DNA from 2 places in the Streptomyces sp. NPDC030809 genome. Region 2 is predicted to be linked to the other one. Evidence: riboswitches for the same ligand, from Rfam matches in the RefSeq annotation. Region 2 holds a riboswitch; the other holds the start of a gene.
The links. A riboswitch is a leader RNA that binds a small molecule or an ion and turns the genes downstream of it on or off. The one in region 2 is predicted to bind cyclic di-AMP.
Positions count from the first base shown of each region.

Region 1: linked by a shared signal. The riboswitch ahead of ACZ407_RS16595 (M23 family metallopeptidase) and the one ahead of ACZ407_RS27480 (LysM peptidoglycan-binding domain-containing protein) in region 2 are both predicted to bind cyclic di-AMP.

Region 1 is NZ_JBVIDV010000011.1:54,170-58,752, forward strand. Features, by position in the region: gene ACZ407_RS16580 (1-deoxy-D-xylulose-5-phosphate synthase) at 1-634, shown strand, start outside; gene ACZ407_RS16585 (aspartate aminotransferase family protein) at 631-2,154, shown strand; partial or broken gene ACZ407_RS16590 (tyrosine-protein phosphatase) at 2,336-3,127, opposite strand; cyclic di-AMP (ydaO/yuaA leader) riboswitch at 3,458-3,621, shown strand; gene ACZ407_RS16595 (M23 family metallopeptidase) at 3,624-4,583, shown strand, end outside.
Region 2 is NZ_JBVIDV010000023.1:117,814-122,396, reverse strand. Features, by position in the region: gene ACZ407_RS27495 (cytochrome P450) at 1-19, shown strand, start outside; gene ACZ407_RS27490 (cupin domain-containing protein) at 16-549, shown strand; gene ACZ407_RS27485 (redoxin domain-containing protein) at 697-1,626, shown strand; gene ACZ407_RS27480 (LysM peptidoglycan-binding domain-containing protein) at 1,620-2,447, opposite strand; cyclic di-AMP (ydaO/yuaA leader) riboswitch at 2,450-2,610, opposite strand; gene ACZ407_RS27475 (crotonase/enoyl-CoA hydratase family protein) at 2,996-3,811, shown strand; gene ACZ407_RS27470 (hypothetical protein) at 3,838-4,583, opposite strand, start outside.

The DNA.
Region 1 (4,583 bases), on a different contig from region 2:
CCACGGCATGTGGGACCTGTCCCTGCTCCAGGTCGTCCCCGGCCTGCGCATCGCCGCCCCGCGCGACCCGGCCGAACTGCGCGCCCAGCTCCGCGAGGCCCTCGCCGTGGCCGACGCCCCCACCGTCCTGCGCTTCCCGAAGGAGGCGGCCGGGGAGCCGCTGCCCGCCGTCGGCCGGGTCGGCGGGATGGACGTCCTGCGCTGGGGCGGCGCCGAGCCCCGGGCCGGCGCCCCGGCGGACGTGCTGCTGGTGTCCGCCGGGGTCCTCGCCCCCGTCTGCCTCGGCGCCGCCGCACTGCTGGCCGAACGGGGCATCGGGACCACCGTGGTGGACCCCCGCTGGGTCAAACCCCTGGACCCGGCCCTGGCCCCGCTCGCCGCCCGGCACCGCCTGGTCGCGGTCGTCGAGGACAACAGCCGTACGGGCGGGGTCGGATGGGCGGTCGGGCAGGCCCTGCGCGACGCCGGGAACGACGTACCGCTGCGCACTTTCGGGATCCCCGAGCGCTTCCTCGCCCACGCCAAGCGGAGCGAGGTGCTCGCGGACATCGGCCTGACCCCGGTGGAGATCGCCGGGGCGATCGGCTCGGCCCTGACGGGAGGAGCCACGGAGGACTGGGAGTCACCGGGATGAGCAGCCACGCAGAAGAGCACGCGGAGCGCGTGGAACACGCGGCGCCCGCCGAGCACGCGGAGCGCGTGGAACACGCGGACCGTGCCGGGCGCGCCGGCGGGAAGGAGGGAGGGCAGGGGGCCGGGCGGGCGGAGCGGCCGGGCGGGTTCGACCTCGGGAGGCTGCTGGCCGAGCGCGGGGCCGAACGGTACGAGCTGCACGCCCGCCACCTCAACCACCAGCTGCCGCGCATGCTGCACACCATCGGCTTCGACAAGGTCTACGTACGGGCCGAAGGCGCCCACTTCTGGGACGCCGAGGGCAACGACTACCTCGACATGCTCGCCGGCTTCGGGGTGATGGGGCTGGGCCGCCACCACCCGGTGGTCCGCAAGGCCCTGCACGACGTGCTCGACGCCTCGCTGGCCGACCTGACCCGTTTCGACTGCCAGCCCCTGCCCGGCCTGCTCGCCGAACGGCTGCTCGCCCACAGCCCGCACCTGGACCGGGTGTTCTTCGGCAACAGCGGCACCGAAGCCGTCGAGACCGCCCTGAAGTTCGCCCGCTACGCCACCGGCCGCACCAGGATCCTGTACTGCGCCCACGCCTTCCACGGCCTGACCACCGGCTCCCTGTCGGTCAACGGGGAGAACGGCTTCCGGGAGGGCTTCGCCCCCCTCCTCCCCGACACGCAGATCCCGCTCGGCGACCTCGGAGCGCTGGAGCGCGAGCTGCGCCGCGGGGACGTGGCGGCCTTCGTGGTCGAACCGATCCAGGGCAAGGGCGTGCACGAGGCCCCGCCCGGGTTCCTGCGCGCCGCCCAGGAGCTGCTGCACCGGCACAAGGCGCTGCTCATCGCGGACGAGGTGCAGACCGGGCTCGGCCGCACCGGGGACTTCTACGCGTACCAGCACGAGGAGGGGGTGGAGCCGGACCTCGTGTGCGTGGCGAAGGCGCTCTCCGGGGGGTACGTGCCGGTGGGTGCGACCCTCGGCAAGGACTGGATCTTCAAGAAGGTCTACTCGTCCATGGACCGCGTCCTCGTGCACTCCGCGAGCTTCGGCTCCAACGCCCAGGCCATGGCCGCCGGGCTGGCCGTGCTCGCGGTGATGGAGGACGAGGGCATCGTGGCCCGGGCCCGGGCCACCGGGGACCTGCTGCGCGGCCGGCTGGCGGCGATGGTGGACGAGTACGAGCTGCTGCACGCGGTGCGCGGGCGCGGGCTGATGGTCGGCATCGAGTTCGGCCGGCCCTCGTCGCTGGGCCTGCGCAGCCGGTGGACCATGCTGCAGGCGGCCCGCAAGGGGCTCTTCGCGCAGATGGTCGTCGTCCCGCTGCTGCAGAAGCACCGGATCCTCACCCAGGTGTCCGGGGACCACCTGGAAGTGATCAAGCTGATTCCGCCGCTGGTCGTGGACGAGAAGGACGTGGACCGGTTCGTCACGGCCTTCCGGGAGGTCATGGACGAGGCCCATGCGGGCGGCGGGCTGATGTGGGAGTTCGGCCGGACGCTGGTCAAGCAGGCCGTCGCGAACCGCTGAGCCGTGGGGCGGGCCCCCGGCGCGCCGAGTGGTCACTCGGGCCGGGGGCGGGGGCCCGCTCTCAGGCTTCCGGGGTGGAGGGGGCGGGCGACGCGATCGGTGCGGGCGGTGCGGATGACGCGGCCGGTGCGGGCGGGGCGGATGACGCGGCCGGTGCGGGCGGGCCGGAAGGCGAGGACGGCTCCAGGAGGCGGGTGCGCAGGCGCTCCAGGGTCGCCGGGCCGAGTCCGAGGCCCTCCGCGAGGTACGGGTCCACCCCGCCCCAGGTCTCCTCGATCGCCGCGAAGGCCGCGTCCAGGTAGTCGGTCCGCGCCTCGAAGAGGGGGCTCAGCAGGGCCATCACCTCGGGGGAGCGGGCGCCCTCGGCCTGCTCGCTGCGCTGGACGCGGTAGCGGTGGTGCGGCGCGTTCGACTCCAGGTAGTCCGTGACGATGGCCTCGCGCTCGACCCCCAGGGCGAGCAGGGTCACGGCGACGGAAAGCCCCGCCCGGTCCTTGCCCGCCGCGCAGTGCATGAGGACCGGCACGCTGTCCTCGGCGATCGCGTGCAGCACCCGGCTGTGCTCCGCGGTCCGCTCCCTGATCAGCTTCGCGTAGGACGTGCGCATGCGCTCTTCCGCGCGGCCCTCGCCCAGGACCTCGCGGAGGTGCCCGAGGCCGCCCTCGCGGACCATCTGCCAGAACTTGCCCCCGTAGGCCGGGTCGGACAGCGGGATGTTGACGTTGCGCACGCCGTCGAGGGCGACGTCCGCACCCTCCTGGGCCTGGTCCCCCGCGTTGCGGAAGTCGAAGACGGTGTGGAGTCCGAGCGAGTTGAGGTACTCGATGTCCGTTTCGGTGGCATGCGCCAGATGTCCGCTTCGGAAGAGATGCCCTGTACGTACCTGACGTCCGTCCGTGGTCGGAAGGCCGCCTACGTCACGGAAGTTGCGGACTCCGGCCAGTATCGGCTCGTTCGGTATGTGCTGGGTCACGTGGACTCCTGGCGGCTCGGGGGTGTGTCCGAATTGCACTACTTGGCGTCAAGTTACCGTAATAGCGGGGGAGATGTGCAGAGGGTGTGATCGGTGTGCGGCGGGCCCGTGAGCAGGATCATACGGTGACCGTGCGTGGCGGCGGCCGTGCATCGAAAGCCGTTGTGGGGAGGGCTGTTACGCGGATGCAATAGACGGACAGTGACCGGAATTCCGGCGATCATTCAGCTTCCCCATTCCTTTGGGGAATTCATGACTTGTTCCCTCCCTCCGCGCTGGATTACGTTCACCGCCGAGCCGGGTGGAAAGCCGAATCCTGCCGCCGCCCGGATACCGCAACCGACCAATTGCGTGCGGCAGGAGCGGGGGAACCAGGTAGGCCGCCGTTCCGGATCTTTCTCCCGGAGCAGCTAGGGGTGAAGCCGTATCCGTACGGCCGGGCATCTCCAGCCCGAACCCGACAGCTCACCTCGCAGGCGCCGGAGAGGAATTCGCCATGCCCGGAAAGGGTAAGCACCGCCGCCCGAAGGCCAGCCCGATCACCCGCGGTTTCGTCGCCGCCGGCACGGGCGGCGCGGCCCTCGCGCTGCCTCTCATGGGGGCCACCGGCGCCCACGCCGCGGAGCAGGCGGCCGCGCCGGCTGCCGCACCGGCCGTTGCCAACGCCGTCGTGCCGGCCGGGGCCCAGGTCGCGGCTCGGGTCGCCGCTCCGGCCGCCGCTCCGGCCGCGGCGCGGGCCACGTACACCGTGGCCGCGGGGGACTGCCTCTCCGAGATCGCCGCGGAGCACCACGTGCAGGGCGGCTGGCAGCGGCTGTACGAGGACAACCGGACGGCCGTCGGCTCCGACCCCTCCCTCATCCACCCGGGTCTGAAGCTGACCCTCGGCGGCAAGGGCGAGCACCGGGGCGAGGGCGAGCAGCACGCCTCGCGCGCCAAGCGGCAGCCGGTGAAGCGGGCCGAGCGGACGGCGTCCGCGGCGACCGGCTCCGCTTCTTCTGCCTCCTCCGCCTCCTCTTCTGCTTCCGCTTCTTCTTCCTCTTCCGCCGCGTCGGCCGCTTCCTCCGGGGCGGGTGCCTCCTCGGCCTCCGCCGCCGGGTTCGTCGCCCCCGTGACCGCCTCGATCTCCACCTCGTACCGCCTGGGCGGCAGCATGTGGTCCAGCGGGTACCACACCGGGGTCGACTTCTCCGTGGGCCTCGGCACCACCGTGCACGCCGTCGGCGCCGGCACCGTGGTCTCCGCCGGCTGGGCGGGCGCGTACGGCAATGAGGTGATCATCCGGCACGCGGACGGGCACTACTCGCAGTACGCCCACCTGTCCTCCCTCAACGTCTCCGCGGGGCAGACCGTCGGAGCGGGCGACTCCATCGGACTGTCCGGCTCCACCGGCAACTCGACCGGCCCGCACCTGCACTTCGAGATCCGCACCGGGCCGTCCTACGGCCAGGACGTC
Region 2 (4,583 bases):
ATTGCCGGTGACCTGGTGACCGTCTTCGCGCACTCCCCGGACGGCCTGCTGGTGCCCGCCGGGCACGGGCGGACGCTGGTCACCCCGGCCCACGAGGTCACCTTCAAGGTGACCGGCGAGCACTCCCGGGTGGCCTCCAGCTTCGAGGTCGTGGTGCCTCCCGGTTTCGACGTGGGCGCCCATGTGCACGCCCACAGCGAGGAGTTGTTCTACGTGCTCGAAGGGGAGCTGGAGGTGCTGGCCTTCGAGCCGCGCATCCGGACCAGCGAGGACTGGCGGAACTGGAAGTCCGCCACCGGGCGGCGGCCGGTGCACGCCGGGCCGGGCACGGTGATCGTGGTGCCGCCCGGCTGCCCGCACGCCTTCGCCAACCGGTCCCGGGAGCCGGCCCGGATGTTCTTCCAGTCCTCGCCGCCGCCGGACCACGAGCGCTACTTCGAGGAGCTGTTCGCGATCCTGTCCGGGCCGGGGCCGGTGGACGAGGAGGCCATCGCGGGCCTGCGGACCCGCTACGACATCGAGCAGCTCACCCCCCTGCGGCACGGCTGACCCCGGTCCCGCCCGGGCCGTACCGCTCCCCCGCCCCCGTCCGGCTCCGGCCGGCCGGGGGCTTGACCTTGCCCTCCGGGGCAAGGTCTAGCGTGAGCCGCAGCGGAGGCGGCGCCGACGGGGGGCCGCGCGGACGGCGGGGGCGGCATGAGGATCGGCGAGGCGGCGCGGCGGGCGGGGGCGACCGCGAAGGCGGTGCGCTACTACGAGTCCCTCGGGCTCATCTCCCCCGGCCGGCTGCCCAACGGCTACCGGGAGTACGGGGACCACGAGGTGCGCCTGGTACGGGAGATCAGGGCGCTCGGCGCGATGGGTATCCCGGTGGAGCGGACCCGCCCGTTCCTGGACTGCCTGGACGGCGGGAGCGAGCACGGCGACGACTGCCCGGCCTCGCTGGCCGGTTACCGGGCGGCGATCGAGGACCTGGACGCGCGCATCGAGGCGCTGACCGCCCGCCGATCGGCGCTGGCCGGACGGCTGCACTCGGCGGCGTACCGCAACAGCACGGCACGGCCCGGTCGGGAGGACCCGTACCGGCTGCCGGCCGGGCTGCCCGTGCCGGAGGACGACGGAGCCGCGGCGCACCTGCCGGGACTGGCCGCGCCGCCGCTCGCCCTGTCCGCCACGTCGGGCGGGACGGTACGGCTGGACCGGCTGGGCCCCGGCCGCACCGTCCTGTACGTCTACCCGCTGACCGGGCGCCCGGAGGCCGACCTGCCGGCCGGCTGGGAGGAGATCCCCGGGGCGCGCGGCTGCACCGCGCAGGCCTGCGGCTTCCGGGACCACCACCGGGAGCTGCTGGCGGCGGGGGCCCGGGTCTACGGGCTGTCCGGCCAGGACACCCCGTACCAGGCGGAGGTGGTGGAGCGGCTGGGACTGCCGTACCCGCTGCTGTCCGATCCGGACCTCGCCCTGGCGCGGGCGCTGGACCTGCCCACCTTCGAGTTCGAGGGCCGGACCCTCTTCAGGCGGCTGACGCTCGTCGTGCGGGACGGGAGGATCGAGCACGTCTTCCACCCGGTCTTCCCGCCCGACGAGCACGCCGGCCAGGTCCTCGCCTGGCTCTCCGGTCAGTAGGCGCCGAAGACGTTGTCGATCGAACCGTAGCGGGCGGCCGCGTAGTTGCAGGCCGCGGTGATGTTGGCGACCGGGTCGTAGGAGTCGGTCGAGGTGCCGGGCACGTGGTAGGCGCGGAAGGTGGGGTCGATCACCTGGAGCAGGCCCTTGGAGGGGATGCCGGCCGCCGCGTTCGAGTCCCAGTTGTTGATGGCGAGGGGGTTGCCGGAGGACTCGCGCATGACGTTGCGGTAGATCCCCTGGTAGCTGCCCGGGATGCCGTGGCGGGCCATGATGTCCAGCGACTCGCGGATCCAGCCGTCCAGGTTGTTCGGGTAGCTCACGGCCTTCGGGGCGGCGGTGGTCCGGGCCGAGCGGTCGGCGCGGGCCGGGGCCGCGGCCCGGTCGGCGGCGCTCTTCGCCTTCGCCGCCGCCGACTTGGCCGGCTTGGCCTTGGCGGGGTTGGGGGCGCCGAGGGTGAGCTTGAGGCCGGGGTGGATGAGCGCCGGGTCCCCGCCGATGACGTTCCGGTTGTCCTGGTACAGCTTCTTCCAGCCGCCGGTCACGTGCTGCGAACGGGCGATCCCGGAAAGGGAGTCGCCGGCCTTGACGGAATAGGTGGCCGGCCCCTTGGCGGGCGCCTTCCCCGGGGCTGCCGCCGGAGCGGACTTTGCGGTGGTGATGGAATGCACGGACTGCGCCGCCGCATTCGGGGCCGCGGCGTCGGCCACGCTGGCACCGATCAGCGGAAGGGCGAGGGCTGCGCCGCCCGTGCCGGCGGCGACGAAGCCGCGGCTGAGCGGGTTGTTCTTCGGGCGGCGGTGCTTACCCTTTGCGGGCATGGCGGTGTCCTCTCCGACGCCTGCGAGGTGAGCTGTCGGGTTCGGGCTGGAGCTGCCCGGCCGCACGGCGTGTGCGGCTTCACCCCGAGCCGTCCCGTGTCCGGGCCGGCGGCCTGCCTGGTTCCCCCGCTCCTGCCGTGTCGCGCGTGGGTGGATGGATGTCCGGGCGGCGGCAGGATTCGGCGTTCCGCTCGGATTGACGGTGACGCTAAAGGAAGCAGGGCGCACAGAACAAGACGTGAATTGCACGAGGAAATGAAATTGACCGATCCACCGGAAAAGGATCATTCCGCACCGCCGGAGGGCGTCCCCAACTTCCGGGCGGCACAAGGGCCGCGGCCGGCTCCCGTGGCTTCGCACGAGGATTCCGCGTGACCCACCTCACGGGCCCCGCGCCGAATACGGCATGAGTGGATATGGAGGCATGAAGAAGCCGAATTCGGACATTGCCCCCTGTCGGCGTAGGCCGGGGTGGGCCATGCTGTGATCCGCCCGCCCGGGCGAGGGGTCCGGGGCGGCGGCGGACGAGGGGGCGCGGAGTGGGCACGGTGGACGGCACGGTGGACGGCGCGGCGGGCGGCAGGGCGGACGGCACGGACGGGGTGCGGATCGAGCGGGACGGGCCGGTCTTCACGGTGGTGCTGGACCGGCCGGGGGTGCGCAACGCGGTCGACGGACCGGCGGCGGCGGCGCTCGCGGCGGCCTTCCGCACCTTCGACGCCGACCCGGAGGCGGCCGTGGCCGTGCTGTGGGGCGAGGGCGGCACCTTCTGCGCGGGCGCCGACCTCAAGGCGATGGGCGGCGGGCGGGGCAACCGGGTGGCCGAGGACGGGGACGGCCCCATGGGCCCGACCCGGATGGAACTGGGCAAACCCGCTATTGCCGCCATTTCCGGCCATGCCGTGGCGGGCGGCCTGGAGCTGGCGCTCTGGTGCGACCTGCGGGTGGCCGAGGAGGACGCCGTCCTCGGGGTCTTCTGCCGGCGGTGGGGCGTGCCGCTGATCGACGGGGGCACCGTACGGCTGCCGCGGCTGATCGGCGAGAGCCGCGCGATGGACCTGATCCTCACCGGGCGCGCCGTGCCCGCGCCGGAGGCGTACGGGATGGGGCTGGTGAACCGCCTCGTGCCGCCGGGGCAGGCCCGGGCGGCCGCCGAGCGGCTGGCGCACGAGATCGCGGGGTTCCCTCAGCTGTGCCTGCGGCAGGACCGGCTCTCGGTGCGCGAGCAGCACGGCCTCGACGGGGCGGCGGCCCTGCGCAACGAGTACCGGCACGGCCTGGTGCCGCTGTCCGCCGGGGAGACCCGGGCGGGGGCCGCCCGCTTCGCGGCGGGGGCCGGCCGGCACGGCAGCTTCACGGACTGACCGGCCGGCCCCCGCCCGTCCTCGCCCTACGGACGGGCGAGGACGTCGCCGATGCGGTGTGCGTAGAGCACGCGGCCGCAGGGCGAGACGTCGGTCGCCGCGCAGGAGGAAGAGGCCGTGTTGGCGCGGTGCTCGGTGACGGACCACAGCAGGGCCGGGCTGCCGGTGGACTCGCCGTGTTCCACGTACAGGTCCTCCGGTCCGACGGCGGTCGGGACCTCGGCCCCGCTGACGGTCAGCGCCTTGGCCGCATCGAACCGGGCCCGGTAGAGGCTGCCGTTCGCGTGCAGGTGGCTCTGGTTCAGGTAGACGGTGCCCTGGTACTTGGCTGCGCCCTGGACGCCCTCGACGGGCAGGTGGTTCGCCCAGTCGGCGAGCTGGGTGACCCCGTTGGTCGACATGATCTCGCCGGTGTCGCCGTCGAGCTTGAACCCGCCGATGCGGCCGGTGGAGGGGAGTTCGGTGGTGGCCCGGCAGTACTCGCCCATGATCAGCTCGTCCGGGTTGGTGCTGCGGTCCACCGACAGGTACGAGGCCTTGGGGGCGCCGCGGTCCTCACAGGTGGAGAGCTTCGCCGAGTTGTACTGGGGGGCGCTGAAGGTCCAGCTCGCCACCTGCGGCATCACGTAGCGGTAGCCGAAGGAGTAGTAGACCCCGCTCTGCCGGCCGATCTTGCGGACGTCCTGGACGTTGCTGGTCAGGCCGTTCTCGGTGGCGTCGTTGGTGCTCGCGTCCTGGTCCGGGTTGAGGTCCATGATGTACCGCATGTCGA